3 regions of the Streptomyces sp. WAC 06738 genome follow, and region 2 is predicted to be linked to each of the others. Evidence: riboswitches for the same ligand, from Rfam matches in the RefSeq annotation. Region 2 holds a riboswitch; each other region holds the start of a gene.

Region 1 (6,300 bases), 2.4 Mb from region 2:
TGCCGAAGTCGATGACCTGGATGCCGTCCGCGGGCAGCAGCACGTTCTGCGGCTTCAGGTCGCGGTGCACGACGCCGACGGCGTGCAGCGCCTGGAGGGCTGCCGCGCAGTCGGCGGCGAGCCGGGCGACCGTGGCGGAGTCGGCGGGGCCGCCGCGCACGGTGAGTTCGCCGAGGGAGGGCGCCGAAACGTAGTCCGTCGCCAGCCACGGCCGCGGGGCCGCCGGGTCGGCGGCGCGTACCCGCACGGTGTGCGGCCCGGCCACCCGGCGGGCCACGCCGACCTCGCGGGCGAACCGCGCCCGGTCCGCGTCGTCGGCCTCTCCCTCCGCCAGCAGGGTCTTGACGGCGGCCAGTTCGCCCGTGGAGGTCTCGACGGCGAGGTAGACGCGGCCCATGCCGCCCGCGGAGAGCCGGGCGACGAGCCGGTACGGGCCGAGGTGGCGCGGGTCGGCCCGGTGCAGCGGGCCGGGAGTCACGCCGAGGTCAGGCACAGCATCCGCCCCCTTTCGGTGAAGAGGTACCGCACCTGCGTCGTGCCGGGGCATCCGTCCTCGCCCTGGACCAGCGCCAGTACCCGCAGCACCGCGCGGCCCTCCGGGACGGTGTCGGCGCATCCGACGGTGGTGGCGAAGACCGCGTCATCGGTGAGGGGCGTGACGTCGAGAAGGGAGCCGTCCTGCGGCTCGGCCCCGATCACGCACTCACCCTCGGTGAACCGCCGCTCCAGGCAGAGGCTGACGACTCCCGCGTCGCTCTGCCGGGTCCACGCGACCGCCGCGTCGGTGCCCATGCAGCGGTCGACGACGCCGCCGTCCTCCGTCGCGATCACCTTCCAGGGCGTGTCGGTTCCCGGGCCGCAGGCGACGGTCTCGGGGGCCTCGGCGGTCCAGCCGCGTGCCGGGTCCAGGCCGGTACGTACGCACTCGCCCGGCGATACGCCGGCGAACGCGCGGTCGGTGGCGTCGGGTTCGCGCGACTGCTCGGACCGGTAGTAGCCGTAGGCGCCGACGCCTGCGAGGAGCAGGAGGAGGGAGGCCATGAGCGTCTGCACGGAGCGGACGAAGGTCCGCGCGCCCCGGCCGGGCCTGTCGGCTTCCCCGTCCGGCACGTCCCGTGCGTCCCCCGCGCCCCCCTCATCCCGCCGCGGCTCGGGCTCCGGCGTCGCCTGTGGTCCGGGGCGGTGCGCTTCCCGTGCGGCCGTCGCCTCCGGCACCGTCCCTGCCGGCTCGCGAACGGCCGTCGCCTCCGCTGTCGGCTCGCGTACGGTCTCCGGCTCCTCCCGTACCGTCTCCGGCGGCAGTTGCGTCGCGCCCGGCGCCCCGCCCGCGGGCCCCGGCCACTCCTGGCCCTCACTGCTTTCCCGCAGCACCCGCGGGTCCGCCGCCAGCGCCCGCCCCTGTCGCGCGTACCCCTCGATCAGCCTCGCCCACGGCGCCGGCAGCCATCCGCTCGCGTCCGGCACCGTCGGGAACTCGGCCAGTTCGAAGGTGAAGAGGTCCAGCAGCTCCGCGGTCCGCGGCCGGTCGGCGGGGGAGAGCGCGAGGCAGGCGCGAACCACCGGGGCGAGTTCGTCCGGTAACCCGGCCAGGTCGGTCCGGCCCTCCGCCACGTAGGTGAGCAGCAGCAGCATCTCGGTGTCCGCGGGATACGGCGGGCGGCCGACGGCGAGATGGAAGAGGGTGGCGCCGAGGGAGTAGACGTCGGAGGCCGCGGTGGAGGGCTCGCCGACGGCCTGCTCGGGGGAGGTGAAGGCGACGGTGCCCAGGGTGAGCTGGGTACGGGTCAGGTCGGCGGCGTGCGAGATGCCGAAGTCGATGAGGCGGGGGCCGGCGAGTTCGAGCAGCAGGTTCTGCGGTTTGACGTCCCGGTGCACGATGCCCTGGCGGTGCAGCTCCGCCAGCGACTCCAGCGCGCCCCGCGTCACCCACCGGGCCCCGGTCCCGGCCAGCGGCCCGGCACGGCGCACCAGTTCCGCCACGGAGGGGGCGGGCACGTATTCGGTCGCCATCCACGGGCGCGGCGCCTCGGGGTCGGCGTCGAGGACGCGCGCGGTCCGCACGCCCTCGGCCCGCCGGGCGACCTTCACTTCGCGTGCGAAGCGGCGCCGGTCGGTGGCGTCGATCTCGCCTTCGGCGAGCAGGGTCTTGACGGCGGCCAGGGAGCCGTCGCGTACGGAACGTGCGAGGAAGACGCGCCCCATCCCGCCGGTGGCGAGCCGCCCCAGCAGCGTGTACGGGCCGAGCGCCGCCGGATCGTCCTCCTGAAGCGGCCGGATGTCCGCACCCTCGCCCGCGGCAGAACCGCCCGGCGTCTCCCCCTCCACGGCCAACGGGCCCTCCTCCGGGTCACGTTTGCAGGAGAGAGTGTAGTCGCGGCCATGACACGGAGTTGAGACCGCGGCGAGGGTTGGTCGCACGGGGCTCGCGGGCGTGTGCGCAGAGATCGGTACACCGGCGGGAGGGGCAGAGAACCGAGGCCCTGCCCCTCCCCCGGGACTCAGTCGGTCAACGGCAGGTAGACCCGGTTGCCCGTGGCGGCGAACTCCCTGGACTTCTCCAGCATGCCGCGTTCGATCTCCTCCGCGGTCAGCTCCGCCCGGTCGTCGGAGCCGAAGCGTTCCGTGATGTTCCTGCTGATCTTCATCGAGCAGAACTTCGGACCGCACATCGAGCAGAAGTGGGCCGTCTTCGCCGGCTCCGCCGGGAGGGTCGCGTCGTGGAACTCGCGGGCCGTGTCCGGGTCCAGGGCCAGGTTGAACTGGTCCTCCCAGCGGAACTCGAAGCGGGCGTCCGACAGGGCGTCGTCCCAGTCCTGGGCGCCCGGGTGGCCCTTGGCGAGGTCCGCGGCGTGGGCGGCGATCTTGTACGTGATCACGCCGGTCTTGACGTCGTCCCGGTCCGGGAGGCCGAGGTGTTCCTTCGGGGTGACGTAGCAGAGCATCGCCGTGCCCCACCAGGCGATCATCGCCGCGCCGATGCCGGACGTGATGTGGTCGTAGGCGGGCGCGATGTCGGTGGCCAGGGGGCCGAGGGTGTAGAACGGGGCCTCTTCGCAGATCTCCTGCTGGAGGTCGACGTTCTCCTTGATCTTGTGCATCGGGACGTGTCCCGGGCCCTCGATCATGGTCTGCACGCCGTGGGACTTCGCGATCCGGTTCAGTTCGCCGAGTGTGTGCAGCTCCGCGAACTGCGCCTCGTCGTTGGCGTCGGCGATCGAACCGGGGCGCAGGCCGTCGCCGAGGGAGAACGTCACGTCGTACGCGGCGAGGATCTCGCACAGCTCGTCGAAGTGGGTGTAGAGGAACGACTCCCGGTGGTGGGCCAGGCACCAGGCGGCCATGATCGAGCCGCCGCGGGAGACGATGCCCGTCTTGCGGCGGGCGGTGAGCGGGACGTAGCGCAGCAGGACGCCGGCGTGGACGGTCATGTAGTCGACGCCCTGCTCGCACTGTTCGAGGACGGTGTCCTTGTAGACGTCCCAGCTCAGTTCCTCGGCGCGGCCGTCGACCTTCTCCAGCGCCTGGTAGAGGGGCACGGTGCCGATGGGCACGGGGGAGTTGCGCAGGATCCACTCGCGGGTGGTGTGGATGTTGCGGCCGGTGGAGAGGTCCATGACCGTGTCGGCGCCCCAGCGGGTGGCCCACGTCATCTTCTCCACCTCCTCCTCGATGGAGGAGGTGACGGCCGAGTTGCCGATGTTGGCGTTCACCTTCACCAGGAAGTTCTTGCCGATGATCATCGGTTCGGACTCGGGGTGGTTGACGTTCGCGGGGAGCACGGCGCGGCCGGCCGCGATCTCGTCGCGGACGAAGGCGGGCTCGACGCGCTCGCGGAGCGCGACGAACTCCATCTCGGCGGTGATCTCCCCGCGTCTGGCGTACGCGAGTTGGGTGACGGCCGCGCCGCGGGCGCGCCGCGGCTGGCGCGGGCGGCCGGGGAAGACGGCGTCGAGGTTGCGCAGGCCGCCGCGGGGCGAGGTGTGTTTGAGGCCGTCGTCCTCGGGGCGGGGCGGACGGCCCGGGTACTCCTCGGTGTCGCCGCGGGCGATGATCCAGTTCTCGCGCAGCGGGGTGAGCCCGCGGCGTACGTCGGTGTCGGTGGTCGGGTCGGTGTACGGCCCGGACGTGTCGTACAGCGTCACGTCCTGGCCGTTGGTGAGGTGCACGCGCCGCACCGGGACCCTGATGTCGGGCCGTGCGGGGTGCTCGAGGTGGTCCTTGTGCCAGCCGATCGCGCTGGTTTCCGCGGACTTCGCGGATTCCGCGGAGTCCCCGGTGGCGGGCGTACGTGCATCCGAAACGGTCATGGAGACCCACTCCCTACGCCGGCATTACCCGGTAACAGGTTCGGCGGTCGGCGCAGCCTCGGTCCGGATCCGGATCCGTCAGCGCCCTCTCAGCCCGGTGCTCCGAGCTCCCGCGGTGTGCAATTCGCCGACCACGCTAACCGCTGCACGCACCGGTACGAAAGAGGGCCCCGGAGGACTCCTGCGATGATCTGGCGGTGACACATTCGCACAGCCACCACCACGGCGCCCCCGCCCCGCCCGCCTCGCACCGGCTGCGCAGGGTGATCGCCGCGGTGCTCGTCCCCTTCGCGCTGGCGGTGCTCGCCGGGCTGATCGCGCTGTGGCCGGGGAGTGAACCGGCGGGCGAGCGCAGCGGCATCGGCTTCGACCAGGAGCGGCAGCGGGCGAAGGTCACGAAGGTCGAGGAGGTGAAGTGCGCGGACGTGGGCGCACAGATCCAGGAGCAGGGGCCGCCGGGCGGCGGGGCCGACACCGACGAGCCGCGGCCCGACGAGGACGCGGTGTGCGAGCAGGCGACGATCGAGGTGACGTCGGGCAAGCACGCCGGGCGGACCTTCACGGAGATCGTCGCGCCCGACGCGTCCCGGCGGTACGAGGTGGGGCAGGAGCTCGTCGTCTCCTACTCGCCGAAGGCGCCGCGCGAGTTGCAGTACGCCGTCTCCGACGTGGTACGCACCGTGCCGATGACGGCGCTGGCGCTGCTCTTCGCGGTCGCGGTGGTCGTCGTCGGGCGGCTGCGCGGGCTGGCGGCGCTCGCGGCGCTGGCGGTGAGCTTCGCGATCCTGATCCTGTTCATCCTGCCGGCGATCCTCGACGGGTCGAACCCGCTGGTGGTGGCGGTGGTCGGGGGCAGCGCCATCATGCTGATCGCGCTCTATCTCTGTCACGGCTTCAACGTGCGTACGTCCGTGGCCGCCCTGGGCACGCTCGCGTCGCTGCTGCTGATCGGGCTGCTGGGGTCGCTGTTCATCGGCTGGTCGAAACTGACCGGGAACACCGACGACTTCACGGGGCTCATCCACACCCAGTACCCGGACATCGACATGAGCGGGCTGCTGCTCGCGGGGGTGCTGATCGGCTCGCTCGGGGTGCTCGACGACGTGACGGTGACGCAGGCGTCCGCGGTGTGGGAGCTGCGGCAGGCCGATCCGTCGGCGCCGTGGCGGAAGTTGTACGCGTCCGCGATGCGGATCGGGCGTGATCACATCGCGTCGGTGGTGAACACGCTGGTCCTCGCGTACGCGGGGGCGGCGCTGCCGCTGCTGCTGCTCTTCACGATCGCCGACCAGGGCGTCGGCACGGTGGCGACGAGCGAGTTCGTCGCCGAGGAGATCGTACGGACCCTCGTGGGCAGCATCGGGCTGGTCGCGTCGGTGCCGCTGACGACGGGGCTCGCGGCGCTCGTCGTCTCCGCCGACCGCCGCCACGGGGCGGGGCCGGGGCCGGGCCCGGTGCCGGGTGCGGAACCGGGCGGGGGCTGGGGACCGGGTGCCGGTACGGGTACGGGAGCAGATCCGCGTACTGGACCGGGACCGGGTTCGGGGCCGGGCGCCCCTGAGGGCTGGGCGCCGGGCACGGGCTCCGGCGCTGCCGCGGCTCCCCCGAGGGCCGCTCCCGCCGCCGGGGCGGCGGCGGACGGCGGCGCCGGAGGTAGCGCCGGAGACGAGGGAGCCGGCCGGCTACCAGTCGTTCTTCGACGACGACGCGGTCATGAACTTCCGCACCAGGAAGATCGCACCCGCGATCAGCGCCGCGGCCAGCAGCACCTTGAAGAGCAGGCCGATGATGAAGCCGACCAGCGCCATGATCAGGCTGCCGAAGACCACCAGCACGATCGCCGGGATCAGCACCCACGTCACCCACCACGGCAGTCCCGCGGTGATCTCTTTCACGGACACGGTCATTCCTCCTCCGGTACGCCGGGGTTGTCCCGGTGCCTTCGATGCTAGGACGCCGGGCGGGCGGATGGGAGTGCCCCCTGCCCCGGTCC
Region 2 (6,300 bases):
CAGCGTGGACTTGCCGCTGCCGCTGGGCCCGAGGACGCTGACGATCTCGCGGTCCGCGACGTCGAGGGCGATCCCGTCGACCGCGGCGCGGGCGCCGTAGCGCACGGTGACGTCGTCGAGTACGAGCATCAGAACTCTCCCGCCTGGTTCTTGCGGACCCGTTCCAGCAGCAGCAGCGAGGCCGCGCACACCGCCATGAGGATGGTGCTCAGCGCCATCGCCTGCCCGTAGTTGGTCTCCCCGGCCCGCCCGAGGAGCCGCGCGACGGCGACCGGCAGCGTCGGCCGGTCGGGCCCGGCGATGAAGACGGTCGCCCCGAACTCGCCGAGGGAGACCGCGAACGCGAAGCCGGCGGCGACGAGCACCGCCCGCCGCACCAGCGGCAGGTCGACCTCCCGCCAGGCCCGCAGCGGTGACGCCCCGAGCACGGCGGCGGCCTCCCGCAGCCGGTCGTCGACGGCGCGCAGCACGGGCAGCATGGTCCGTACGACGAAGGGGACGCCGACCAGCGCCTGCGCGAGCGGCACGAGGATCCAGGAGGACCTGAGGTCGAGCGGCGGGCTGTCGAGGGCGATGAGGAAGCCGAAGCCGACGGTGACGGCGGAGGTGCCCAGCGGCAGCATGAGCAACGCGTCGAAGCCGCGGACGAGGGGCCCGGCGCGGCGGGTGACGGCGGCCGCGGCGAGGCCGCCGACGACGACGGCGATGACGGTGGCGACGGCGGCGTAGGCGAGGGAGTTGCCGACGGCTTCCAGCGGCGGGACGGCGAACGTGCCGTCGCTCTCCTGGAGCGCGCGGTAGAAGCCGGGGCCGTGGCCGCCGGGGGTGGCGAAGGAGCGTTCGACGAGGACGGCGAGCGGCGCGAGGAGGAGCACGGTGACGAGGGCGACGACGCCGCCGAGGAGGGCGCGTTCGCCGGCGCCGCGGGGGCGGCGGGCGGTGGTCTCGGGGGCGACGAGGCGCAGCGCGGTCTCCCGGCGGCGTACGGTCCAGGCGTGCACGGCCAGGACGGCGGCGACGGCGGCGAGTTGGAGGAGGGAGAGGACCGCGGCGGTGGGCAGGTCGAGGAAGTCGGCGGTCTGGCGGTAGATCTCGACTTCGAGGGTGGCGTAGGCGGGGCCGCCGAGGATCTGGATGACGCCGAAGGAGGTGAAGGTGAAGAGGAAGACCATGAGGGCCGCGGCGGCGACGGCGGGGCCGAGCGCGGGCAGGGTGACGTGCCGCCAGGCGGCGAGGCGGCCGGCGCCGAGGACTCGGGCGGCTTCTTCCTGGCGCGGGTCGAGCTGGGCCCACAGGCCGCCGACGGTCCGTACGACGACGGCGAAGTTGAAGAAGACGTGGGCGAGGAGGATGGCCCACACGGTGGTGTCCAGCCGTATGCCCCACCACCCGTCGAGGACGCCGCCGCGGCCGGTGAGCGCGAGGAAGGCGGAGCCGACGACGACGGTGGGCATCACGAACGGCACGGTGACCAGGGCGCGCAGCAGTTGCTTGCCGGGAAAGTCGAAGCGGGCGAAGACGTACGCGGCGGGCAGCGCGAGGACGAGGGTGAGCCCGGTGGAGGCGGCGGCCTGCCAGAGGGTGAACCAGAGGACGCCGAGGATGTCCGGGTCGCCGAGGACGTCGGGGATGCGGCCGAACTGCCAGCGGCCGCCCTCGCGCAGCCCGCGGGCGACGATGGCGCTCACGGGGTAGGCGAAGAAGACGCCGAGGAACGCGGCGGGTACGGCCATAAGCGCGAGCCGCCCGGCCGCCCCGCGTATCCGGCGGCGGCGCGCGCCCGCCGCCGGTCCGGTCGGCGTACCCGTACCCGGTCCGGTGTCCGTCTTGCCGCGGCCCGCGGCCCGGGTCACTTCACGACCAGCGAGGTCCACGTCTTGATCCACTGCTCCCGGTTGTCGTCGACGGTCGCCGGGTCGAGGGTGTGGGGGTCGGCGATCTCCTCGCCGTAGCGGGTGAAGACCTCGGGCAGCGCGGTGTCCTCGCGCACGGGGTGGACGAACATGTTCAGCGGCATGTCCTGCTGGAACCGCTCGCCGATGAGGAAGTCGATGAGGGCCTTGCCGCCTTCGGCGTTGCCGGCGTTGGCGAGCAGCCCGGCGAACTCGATCTGGCGGAAGCAGGTGCCGGTGGACACCCCGGTGGTGGCCTCCTGGGGCCGGGACTCCATGTCGAGCACGGGCGGGCTGGAGGCGTACGAGACGACGAGCGGCTTGTCGCCCTTGCCGGCGCCGGAGAAGCGCTCGTAGTACGCCTGCTCCCAGCCGTCGACGACCTCGACGCCGTTCTCCCGCAGCTTGCCCCAGTAGTCCTCCCAGCCCTCCTCGCCGTACTCGTCGGCGGTGGCGAGGAGGAAGGCCAGGCCCGGGGAGGAGGTGGCGGCGTTCTCGGTGACGAGGAGGTCCTTGTAGCGGGGGTCGGCGAGGTCGTCGAAGGTCTGCGGCGGGTCGAGGTTCTTCTCCTCGAAGTACGCGCGGTCGTAGTTGACGCAGACGTCGCCGTAGTCGACGGGGGTGACACGGTGTTCGTCCGCGTCGAGCTGGAGTTCCCCGGGTATGCGGTCGAGCCCCTTCGCCTCGTACGGCGTGAAGATGCCGTTGTCGAGGCCGCGGGAGAGCAGCGTGTTGTCGATGCCGAAGAAGACGTCGCCCTGGGGGTTGTCCTTGGAGAGGACGGCCTGGTTGACGGCGGAGCCGGCGTCCTTGCCCTTGAGGATGTCGACCGTGTACCCGGACTGCTTCTCGAACGCCTTCAGCACGCCGTCGGAGACGGCGAAGGAGTCGTGGGTGACGAGGGTGACGCTCTTGTCGCCCGCGCCGGACCCGGATCCGTCGCCGGAGTCCGAGCCGCAGGCGGCCAGGCCCAGGGCGAGGGACGCGGCCAGGGCGGTGGTGACGATGCGCTTCATCGGGCTGCTTTCGTGGCGGCGGGCAGCCCGGGCAGCAGCAGAGTCTCGACCGAACTTCCTACCCAGAATGACCTGGGCGAGGTTCGAGGGTCTGCGGCCTGGACGGTGCCGCACTCTCAGCGCTGCGAGCGCTCCCCTGTCGGTGTGTACACGTGAACGGTATCAGGCGGGGGTGTCGGCCGCGGAGGCGGCGAGCTGCCCGCAGGCGCCCTCGATCTCCTGGCCGCGGGTGTCCCGTACGGTCACGGGCACGCCGTGGGCCTCCAGGGCGGCGACGAACGCCCGCTCGTCCTCGGGCCGGGAGGCGGTCCACTTGGAGCCGGGGGTGGGGTTGAGCGGGATGAGGTTGACGTGCGCGCGGCGGCCCTTGAGGAGGCGGCCGAGGAGGTCGGCGCGCCATGCCTGGTCGTTGATGTCCTTGATGAGCGCGTACTCGATGGAGACGCGGCGGCCGGAGCGGGCGGCGTACTCCCAGGCGGCGTCGAGGACCTCGCGGACCTGCCAGCGTGTGTTGACGGGCACGAGGGTGTCGCGCAGCTCGTCGTCGGGCGCGTGCAGGGAGACGGCGAGGCGGCACTTGAGCCCCTCGTCGGCGAAGCGGTGCATGGCGGGCACGAGGCCGACGGTGGAGACGGTGATGCCGCGCTGGGAGAGCCCGAGCCCGTCGGGCTCGGGGTCGGTGAGGCGGCGGATGGCCGACAGCACGCGGTTGTAGTTCGCCAGCGGCTCGCCCATGCCCATGAAGACGATGTTGGACAGCCGCGCCGGGCCACCGGGCACCTCGCCGTCGCGCAGGGCGCGCATGCCGTCGACGATCTGGTGGACGATCTCGGCGGTGGACAGGTTGCGGGTGAGCCCGGCCTGGCCGGTGGCGCAGAACGGGCAGTTCATGCCGCAGCCGGCCTGCGAGGAGATGCACATGGTGACGCGGTCGGGGTAGCGCATGAGCACCGACTCGACCAGCGTGCCGTCGAAGAGCCGCCAGAGGGTCTTGCGGGTGGTGTCGCCGTCGCAGCTCAGATGCCGTACGACGGTCATCAGCTCGGGCAGCAGCCCCTCGGCGAGCTTCGCCCGGGATGCGGCGGGCACGTCGGTCCAGCCGGCCGGGTCGGCCGCGTAGCGCGCGAAGTAGTGGCGCGAGAGCTGCGCGGCACGGAACGGCTTCTCCCCCAGCTCGGCGACGGCGTCGCGGCGCTCGGCGGGGGTGAGGTCGGCGAGGTGCCGCGGCGGCTTCTTGGCACCACGGGGGACGGCGAAGGTGAGCTCTCCTGGCTTCGGCATAGCCGTACCAGTGTCGCAGACGGATTCACCCCCGCCCGCCTCATCCCCGAACGCCCTGATTCGTCGCTACGAGCCCACTGGCCGGCGCTCACCGAAACCGCGCCCCGGGAGGGGGGAGGCGGCGGCCGGGTCAGCCCGCGCCGACGAAGATCACCATCAGCAGCCAGACCACCGGCGCCGTCGGCAGCAGCGAGTCCAGCCGGTCCATGATCCCGCCGTGGCCGGGGAGCAGCGTGCCCATGTCCTTGATGCCGAGGTCCCGTTTGATCATCGACTCGGCGAGGTCGCCGAGCGTCGCCGAGGCGGCTGCCGCGGCGCCCAGCAGGAGCCCCTGCCACCAGCGGCCGTCGTCGATGAGCAGTTCCATGCACACCGCGCCCGCCGCCATCGCGAAGGCCAGCGCGCCGCCCAGGCCCTCGCGGGTCTTGCCGGGGCTGATGCGCGGGGCGAGTTTGTTGCGGCCGAGCTTGTAGCCCACGGCGTACGCGCCGGTGTCGCTGATCACCGTGAGGATCAGGAATGTCAGCACCCGCTGCGGCCCGTCGTCGTCCGCGGCGAGCATCAGGGCGACGAAGGAGGCGAGGAACGGCACGTAGAACGCGGCGAAGACGCCGGCGGTGACGTCGCGGAGGTAGTCCTCCGCGGGGCGCGTCAGCCGCCAGACGGGGACGGCGAGGGCGGTGAGCGCGAGGGCCGCTCCGGCGCCCTCGGCGCCGGCCGCGTACCCGGCGATGACCATGGCGATGCCGCCGAGCACCAGCGGCACCAGCGGCGTGCGGATGCCGCGGACCTCCGCCAGCCGCGACGTCAGCTCCCACAGCCCGACCGCCACCGCGACGACGATGACGCCGAGGAAGAGCACTTTCACGACGAAGAGCGTGGCCAGCACGATGGCGCCGAGGCCGAGCCCGACGCCTATGGCCGCGCCGAGGTCCCGGCCGCCGCGGCGCCGCTTGGGAGCGGGCGGCGGCGGGGTGGAGGGATCGCCCGGGGCGCCGGATCCCCCGGAGGGACCTGGGGAGGGTTCGTCGGCAGGGGCGTCGCCGGACACGATGGGCATGCGCGGAGTCTGCGCCCTTTCACCCCCGCCGTACACGGGACCCGCCGGGGCCCCCCTGGAGGAGTCGTTCATCAGACCTCGAGCAGCTCTGCTTCCTTGTGCTTGAGCAGCTCGTCGACCTGGGCCACGTACTTGTGGGTGGTGTCGTCGAGCTCCTTCTCGCCGCGGCGGCCCTCGTCCTCACCGATCTCGCCGTCCTTGACGGCCTTGTCGATGGTCTCCTTGGCCTTGCGGCGTACGGAGCGGATGGCGATCCGCGCGTCCTCGCCCTTGGCCCTGGCGACCTTGATGAACTCCTTGCGGCGCTCCTCGGTGAGCTGCGGGAAGACCACCCGGATGATGTTGCCGTCGTTGGAGGGGTTGACGCCGAGGTCGGAGTCGCGGATCGCCTGCTCGATGTTGCGCAGGGCGCTCTTGTCGAACGGGGTCACCACCGCCATCCGCGGCTCCGGCACCGAGAACGACGCGAGCTGGTTGATGGGGGTCTGGGCCCCGTAGTAATCCGCCGTGATCTTGTTGAACATCGCCGGATGCGCCCGCCCGGTGCGGATCGCGGCGAGGTCCTCCTTGGCGACCACGACGGCCTTCTCCATCTTCTCCTCGGCTTCGAGGAGGGTCTCTTCGATCACCACTGGCTCCTGGTCTCATCCGTGAACGGAACGGGAGTGCTCCCGTCCGCCCGTACCATGCCTGCACGGTGTCCGACCGGCAGGCCGTTGTCCATCCCTCAGACCCGGCTGCCGTGCGCGCTCACGAGCGTACCGATCTTCTCACCCCGCACCGCCCGGGCGATGTTGCCCTCCTTCAGCAGCTCGAAGACGAGGATGGGCAGTTCGTTGTCGCGGCACAGGGTGACGGCCGTGGCGTCGGCGACCTTGAGGTCACGGGTGATGACCTCGCCGTATCCGAGCGCGTCGAACTTCACCGCGTCGGGGTTCTTCTTGGGGTCGGAGTCGTAGACCCCGTCGACGCCGTTCTTCCCCATGAGCAGGGCCTCGGCGTGGATCTCCAGGGCGCGCTGCGCGGCGGTGGTGTCCGTGGAGAAGTAGGG
Region 3 (6,300 bases), 4.6 Mb from region 2:
GGTCGCCGGGCGCCGGCGGGCCCGGCGGCCGGGCGGCGGTGGTGCCCGGGGGCGCCGCGGCGGGCGTCTCCAGCACGCTGGTGACGTTCAGCCGCTCCTGCGCCGGCGTGACGGCCGGGCTCGGCACCACGGCCGTACGGTCCTCGGAGCCGATCCGCTCCTCGGCGAGGGCCTGCGGGGGCACCGCGTCCAGCTCCTCGTCGGTGAGCTCCGCGCGGGCGCTCCGTACGGCCGACAGCAGCTCCACGGCGTCCGCCGGGCGCTCCTCGCTGCGGCGCGCGGCGGCGGTGGCGACCAGGTCGTCCAACTGCGCGGGCAGCCCCGGGACGACGGCGGACGGCGGCTCGACGTCCTCGTGCAGGTGCTGGTAGAGCACGTGCGCGGCGTGCTCGCCGGCGTGCGGCTTGGCGCCGGTGAGCATCTCGTAGAGCATCACGCCGCAGGCGTACACGTCGACCCGGGGGTCGGCGGCGCCGCGCTCGATCTGCTCGGGCGCCAGATACGACACGCTGCCGAGCACGGCGCCGGTCGAGGCGGTGGTGTGGGTGTCGACGGCGCGGACGAGCCCGAAGTCGGCGACCTTGACCCGGCCGTCGTCGCCGATGAGGACGTTCTCCGGCTTCATGTCGCGGTGCACGAACCCGGCCCGGTGCGCGGCGCCGAGCGCGGCGAGCACGGGCTCCAGGATGTCCAGCGCGGCCCGCGGCTGGAGCGCGCCGCGGTCGTGCAGCACGTCGCGCAGGGTGCAGCCCGGGACGTACTCCATGGCCAGGAAGACGTGCGGGCCGTCGGTGCCCTGGTCGTAGACGCCCACGACGTTCGGGTGGGCCAGGCCCGCGACCGACTTGGCCTCCAGGATGAACCGCTGGACGAAGGAGGCGTCGGCGGCGAGCGACGGGTGCATGACCTTGACGGCGAGCACCCGGTCGAGCCGGGTGTCCAGCGCGCGGTAGACGGTCGCCATGCCGCCGGCGGCGATGCGTGCGTCGACGCGGTAGCGCCCGTCGAGCATCTGCCCGACCATGGGGTCTCCCCACCCTCCCGGCGGATGGGGGGACGGGTCCAGAGTCGTGTCCACGAACGGCAGTCTACGAGGTGAGGGACGCGTTCCCGTCACCGTTGTGCTGCAGTACGTTCCCGAAGGCGTGCCGCTACGGGGCCGGGCAGTTCACCCGAACGCGGGCCGCTCCGGGTCCGGCCCGGGACCCTCGTCCCGGCCGCCCCCGGGGCCCAGCTCGGCGACGCCCGCCCCCGGGGAGGACGCGCGCGCGAAGTGCCGGCGCGGGATGCGCCCGGCGCGCGCGGCGAGCCGGCCCGCGGCGATCGCGTACCGCATCGCCTCCGCCATCAGCACCGGCTCCTGCGCCCGCGTCACCGCGGACGCCAGCATCACCGCGTCGCAGCCCAGCTCCATCGCCAGGGCGGCGTCCGAGGCGGTGCCCGCCCCGGCGTCGAGGATGACGGGCACCCCGGCGGCCTCGGTGATGAGCTCGAAGTTGTGCGGATTGCGGATCCCGAGCCCGGAGCCGATGGGGGAGCCCAGCGGCATCACGGCGGCGCAGCCGGCGTCCTCCAGCCTGCGGGCGAGCACGGGGTCGTCGTTGGTGTACGGGAGCACGGTGAAGCCGTCGTCGACGAGCGTCTCGGCGGCGGCCAGCAGCTCGACCGGGTCGGGCAGCAGAGTCCGCTCGTCGGCGATGACCTCCAGCTTCACCCAGTCCGTGCCCAGCGCCTCGCGGGCCAGCCGGGCGGTGAGGACGGCCTCGCCCGCGGTGTAGCAGCCGGCGGTGTTCGGCAGCACGCGGATGCCGTGGCGGCGCAGCACGTCGAGCACGGAGCCGTGCACGCCGGGGTCGACGCGGCGCATCGCGACGGTGGTCAGCTCGGTGCCGGAGGCGAGGAGGGCGCGCTCCATGAGGTCCAGGCTGCTCGCGCCGCCGGTGCCCATGATGAGGCGGGAGGAGAAGCGGACGCCGGCGATGGTGAGCGGGTCGGCGCCGGTGAGGTCTGCGGGGACGGGGGCGGGGACGGTGCTGGTCACGGTGGTCAGCCTCCCTGGACCGCGGTGAGGATCTCGACGCGGTCGCCGTCGCCGAGGGTGGTGGTGGGCCAGTCGCCGCGCGGCACGACGTCCTCGTTGACGGCGGCGGCGACGCCGCGGTGCGCGGCGGTGAGGGTGGCGACGAGGGCGTCGAGGGTGAGGCCCGCGGCGATCGTGCGGGGCGCGCCGTTGACGGTGATGGTGGGCGCGTGGGCCGGGGAGTCGGTACGGGGGTCGGTACGGGTCTGCGTGGCGTCCTGGGTCATGCGTGCTGCCGCCCTTCGTGCTGCTGGTGCGTACGGCCGAACCGGGTGGCCGCGAACGGGCGGGCCACGTCGGGGAGTTCGCCGCCGGTGAGGACGGCGGCGAGTGCGTCGCCGGTGACGGGGGTGAGGAGCACCCCGTTGCGGTAGTGGCCGGTGGCCAGGTGGAGCCCCGCCAGGGCGGTGGGGCCCAGCAGCGGCGCGTTGTCGGGGGAGCCGGGGCGCAGCCCGGCGCCGGTCTCCACGAGCGGCAGCTCCGTCAGCCCCGGCAGCAGCTCGTGCGCGTCGCGCAGCAGCTCGTACACGCCGCCGGCGGTGACGGTGGTGTCCCAGCCCAGCTCCTCGCTGGTGGCGCCGACCACCAGCTCGCCGCTCTCCCGTGGCACCAGGTACACGCTGCTGCCGCGCACCACGGCCCGTACCGTACGGGACAGGAACGGCGTCCCGGCGTCGGGCATCCGCAACCGCAGCACCTGCCCCTTCACCGGCCGCACCGGCGGGCGTACCGCCTCCGGCACCCCCGCCAGGCTCCCGCTGCGGCTGCCCGCGGCGAGCACCGTCTGTCCGGCGTCGAGCCGGGTGCCGTCCGCCAGCTCCGCGCCCGCCGCCCGCTCGCCTTCGCCCGCGCCGGCGATCCGCAGCCGCGTCGCGACGCCACGGTGGAAGGCGACGCCGGCCCGCTCGCACGCGGTGACGAGCGCCGCGGTCAGCAGCCGCGGGTCCGTCTGGTGGTCGCCGTCGACGCGCAGCCCGCCGCGTACCCCCGGCGCGAGCATCGGCTCCAGGCGGCGGCACTCGCTGCCGCTGAGCCACTGCGCGGAGAGCCCCAGCCGCTGCTGGAAGCCGTGGAGTTCGCGCAGTTGGGCGCGGTCGTCCGCGTCGAGCGCGACGGACAGCGCGCCGCAGCGGCGGTAGCCGATGTCCCGGCCGGACGCCTCCGCCAGTTCGGCGGCGAACGCCGGATAGCGTTCCGCGGCGGCCAGGTTGAGCGCCAGCAGCGCTTCCTCGCCGTAGTGGAGTTCGGTCACGGCGGCGAGCATTCCGGCCGCGACCTGCGCGGCGCCGCCGCCGGGCGCCGGGTCGGCGACGGCGGTGGCCAGCCCGCGGCGCGCCGCCTGCCAGGCGGTGACCAGGCCGATGACGCCGCCGCCGACGACGAGGACGTCGTATGCGGCATCCGCCGTGCGCGGCGCGCCGGTTGGGCCCGCCGCGGGCGCCGCGGAGGGTGTCGTGGTGGGTTCCGTCGGGGGTGTGTCGCGTGGCTGCATGGGCGCGTTCGCCCCTCCCTTCGCCGGCATGACCCGGATCAGGTTCGTACGGTCGGGGGCCGCCAGCCCCCCTCTCAGCCCGGTGCGCGCCGGGCTCCCGCGAGTCTTCCCGGCCACCCTAACTCCGTACGCCCGGCCGCTGTAAGGGAGCCTCGCGAGCGGGCCGGCACGAGCGGCGGCCGACCGGTGCGGCATACAGTGATCGTGTGACCGACGCCGAACCCGACCGCGTGCCCGCCGACCGGGCCGCCAGCCGCCCCAGCCGCGCCGCGGACCCCGCCGCGGGCACCGTCGTCGTCGGCGCCGGCATGGCCGGCGTGCAGACCGCCGTGGCGCTGCGCGAGCAGGGGTACGCGGACGCCGTCACCCTCGTCGGTGCGGAGCCGCACGATCCGTACGACCGGCCGCCGCTGTCGAAGGCGGTGCTGCTGGGCAAGGCGGAGGGCTCGGCGTTCGAGGTGGACTTCGCGGAGTACGGCATCGGGCTCCGGCTGGGGCTGCACGCCGACCGGCTGGACACCGAGGGGCGGGTGCTGGAGACGGACGCCGGGCCGGTGCCGTACGGGAACCTGGTGCTCGCCACCGGCGCGGCGCCGATCCCGCTGCCGGGCGCCCCGGCAGGCGCCACGCCCGGCGTGCACCTGCTGCGCACCCTCGACGACGCGGCGCGGCTGCGCGCGGTGCTGGTGCGGCGCAGCCGGGTCCTGGTGGTCGGCGCGGGCTGGATCGGCGCGGAGCTGACCACCGCGGCGCGCGAGCAGGGCTGCGAGGTGACGGTCGTGGAGGCCGCCGGGCATCCGCTGGCGGCGGCGCTGCCCGCGGCGGTCGCGGCGCCGATGGCCGCGTGGTACGAGGAGAGCGGCGCCCGGCTGCTGACGGGGCGCCGGGTCGAGCGCGTCGAGAGCGCGGGCGAGCACGGCCCGGTCGCGGTGGTCCTCGACGACGGTACGGAGCTGACCGCCGACGCCGTCGTCGTCGGCATCGGCGCCCGCCCCACCACGGCCTGGCTCGCCGGCTCCGGCGTCGCGCTGGGCGGCGACGGGGCGGTGCGGGCCGACGAGCGGCTGCGTACGAACGTGCCCGGCGTCTGGGCCGTCGGCGACTGCGCGTCGTTCCCGTCCGCGCGCTACGGGGAACGGCTGCTGATCCACCACTGGGACAACGCGCTGCAGGGCCCGACGACGGTCGCCGCGGACATCGCGGGCGCGCCGGGCGCGGTGTACGACCCGGTGCCGTACTTCTGGTCCGAGCAGTTCGGCCGCTTCGTGCAGTACGTCGGCCACCACACGGACCGCGACGAGCTGCTGTGGCGCGGCGACCCGGACGGCACCTCGTGGTCGGTGTGCTGGCTGCGCGCCGGCCGGCTCATCGCGCTGCTGGCCGTGGGCCGGCCGCGGGACCTCACCCAGGGGCGCAAGCTGATCCACGCCGGCGCCGCGCTGGACCGCGAGCGGGCCGCCGACGCGGCCGTACCGCTGAAATCGGCCGCGCTCTGACGTCCGCGGCACTGCCGGGGGCCGCGCCGGCCCCCCTGCATACGGGGATGCTTCGCGGTGATATGCCTCCCTTTGGCGCTGCCCTGTACCGGCAGGCGGTCCGAGATGGCAGGCTGGGGGTGTGACCGAGATTGATGCGAAGATCGATGCTCTCGTCCCCTCCTGGCTCACCCTTCCCGACGTCGCGGAGAAGCTCGGCGTCGAGGTGACCCGCGTGCGGCAGTTGGTGAAGGAAGGCCAGCTGATCGCGGTGCGGCGGGGTGAGAACAACGCGCTGCACGTGCCCGCCGAGTTCATCGGCGAGGGGAAGGTGATCAAGGGCCTCACCGGCACCCTGACGCTGCTCAAGGACGACGGCTTCAGCGACGCGGAGGCGCTGGAGTGGCTGTTCACCCCCGACCCCTCGCTTCCGGGGACTCCCGCGCAGGCGCTGCGCGAGAACCGCGGGACGGAGGTCAAGCGCAGGGCGCAGGCACTGGCTGTGTAACCTCGCGGGGCCGGGCGCGCAGCCGCGGGTCCGGCCCCGCGACCGTACGGGACCGTACGAGGGGGGAGTGCCGCATGAAGGCAGGAACCGCCGCCCGCGCCACCGCGGACGCCCGCGCCCGGCTCGGCGCCGCGCAGCTCTATCTCTGCACCGACGCCCGCACCCGCCAGGGCGACCTGCCCGAGTTCCTCGACGCCGTGCTGGCCGCGGGCGTGGACATCGTCCAACTGCGCGAGAAGGGCATGGAGGCGCGCGAGGAGCTGGCGCACCTGGAGGTGTTCGCCGACGCCTGCCGCCGGCACGGCCGGCTGCTCGCCGTCAACGACCGCGCCGACGTGGCGCACGCCGCGGGCGCCGACGTGCTGCACCTGGGCCAGGGCGACCTGCCCGTGCCCGCCGCCCGCGCCATCCTGGGCGCCGGGCCCGAGGACGTGCTGATCGGCCGCTCCACCCACGCCGAGGCGGAGACCCGCGCCGCGGCCGCCGAGCCCGGCGTCGACTACTTCTGCACCGGCCCGTGCTGGCCCACGCCCACGAAGGCCGGGCGCCCCGCGGCCGGCCTCGGCCTCGTCCGGTACGCGGCGGGGCTCGGCACCGACCGCCCGTGGTTCGCCATCGGCGGAATCGACCTCGGAAACCTCGACGAGGTCCTGGCGGCCGGTGCCCGCCGCGTCGTCGTCGTGCGCGCCCTGACGGCCGCGGAGGACCCCGGAGCTGCGGCGGGTGAGTTCGTACGGCGGCTGCG

What was found. A riboswitch is a leader RNA that binds a small molecule or an ion and turns the genes downstream of it on or off. The one in region 2 is predicted to bind thiamine pyrophosphate.
Region 1: another riboswitch for thiamine pyrophosphate. It lies ahead of thiC (phosphomethylpyrimidine synthase ThiC); the one in region 2 lies ahead of DMB38_RS27485 (thiamine ABC transporter substrate-binding protein).
Region 3: another riboswitch for thiamine pyrophosphate. It lies ahead of thiO (glycine oxidase ThiO); the one in region 2 lies ahead of DMB38_RS27485 (thiamine ABC transporter substrate-binding protein).

The regions. Positions count from the first base shown of each region.
Region 1 covers NZ_CP029618.1:3,880,007-3,886,306, forward strand. Annotated here, with positions in the region: gene DMB38_RS16780 (serine/threonine-protein kinase) at 1-493, opposite strand, end outside; gene DMB38_RS16785 (protein kinase) at 475-2,325, opposite strand; gene thiC (phosphomethylpyrimidine synthase ThiC) at 2,499-4,307, opposite strand; TPP riboswitch at 4,300-4,431, opposite strand; partial or broken gene DMB38_RS16795 (YibE/F family protein) at 4,499-5,731, shown strand; gene DMB38_RS16800 (DUF5326 family protein) at 5,990-6,202, opposite strand.
Region 2 covers NZ_CP029618.1:6,231,707-6,238,006, reverse strand. Annotated here, with positions in the region: gene DMB38_RS27495 (ABC transporter ATP-binding protein) at 1-129, opposite strand, end outside; gene DMB38_RS27490 (iron ABC transporter permease) at 129-1,733, opposite strand; gene DMB38_RS27485 (thiamine ABC transporter substrate-binding protein) at 1,850-2,908, opposite strand; TPP riboswitch at 2,946-3,056, opposite strand; gene rlmN (23S rRNA (adenine(2503)-C(2))-methyltransferase RlmN) at 3,071-4,189, opposite strand; gene DMB38_RS27475 (phosphatidate cytidylyltransferase) at 4,320-5,249, opposite strand; gene frr (ribosome recycling factor) at 5,321-5,878, opposite strand; gene pyrH (UMP kinase) at 5,977-6,300, opposite strand, start outside.
Region 3 covers NZ_CP029618.1:1,624,312-1,630,611, reverse strand. Annotated here, with positions in the region: gene pknB (Stk1 family PASTA domain-containing Ser/Thr kinase) at 1-1,024, opposite strand, end outside; gene DMB38_RS06810 (thiazole synthase) at 1,169-2,041, opposite strand; gene thiS (sulfur carrier protein ThiS) at 2,047-2,307, opposite strand; gene thiO (glycine oxidase ThiO) at 2,304-3,572, opposite strand; TPP riboswitch at 3,571-3,683, opposite strand; gene DMB38_RS06795 (FAD-dependent oxidoreductase) at 3,881-5,068, shown strand; gene DMB38_RS06790 (Rv2175c family DNA-binding protein) at 5,190-5,555, shown strand; gene thiE (thiamine phosphate synthase) at 5,630-6,300, shown strand, end outside.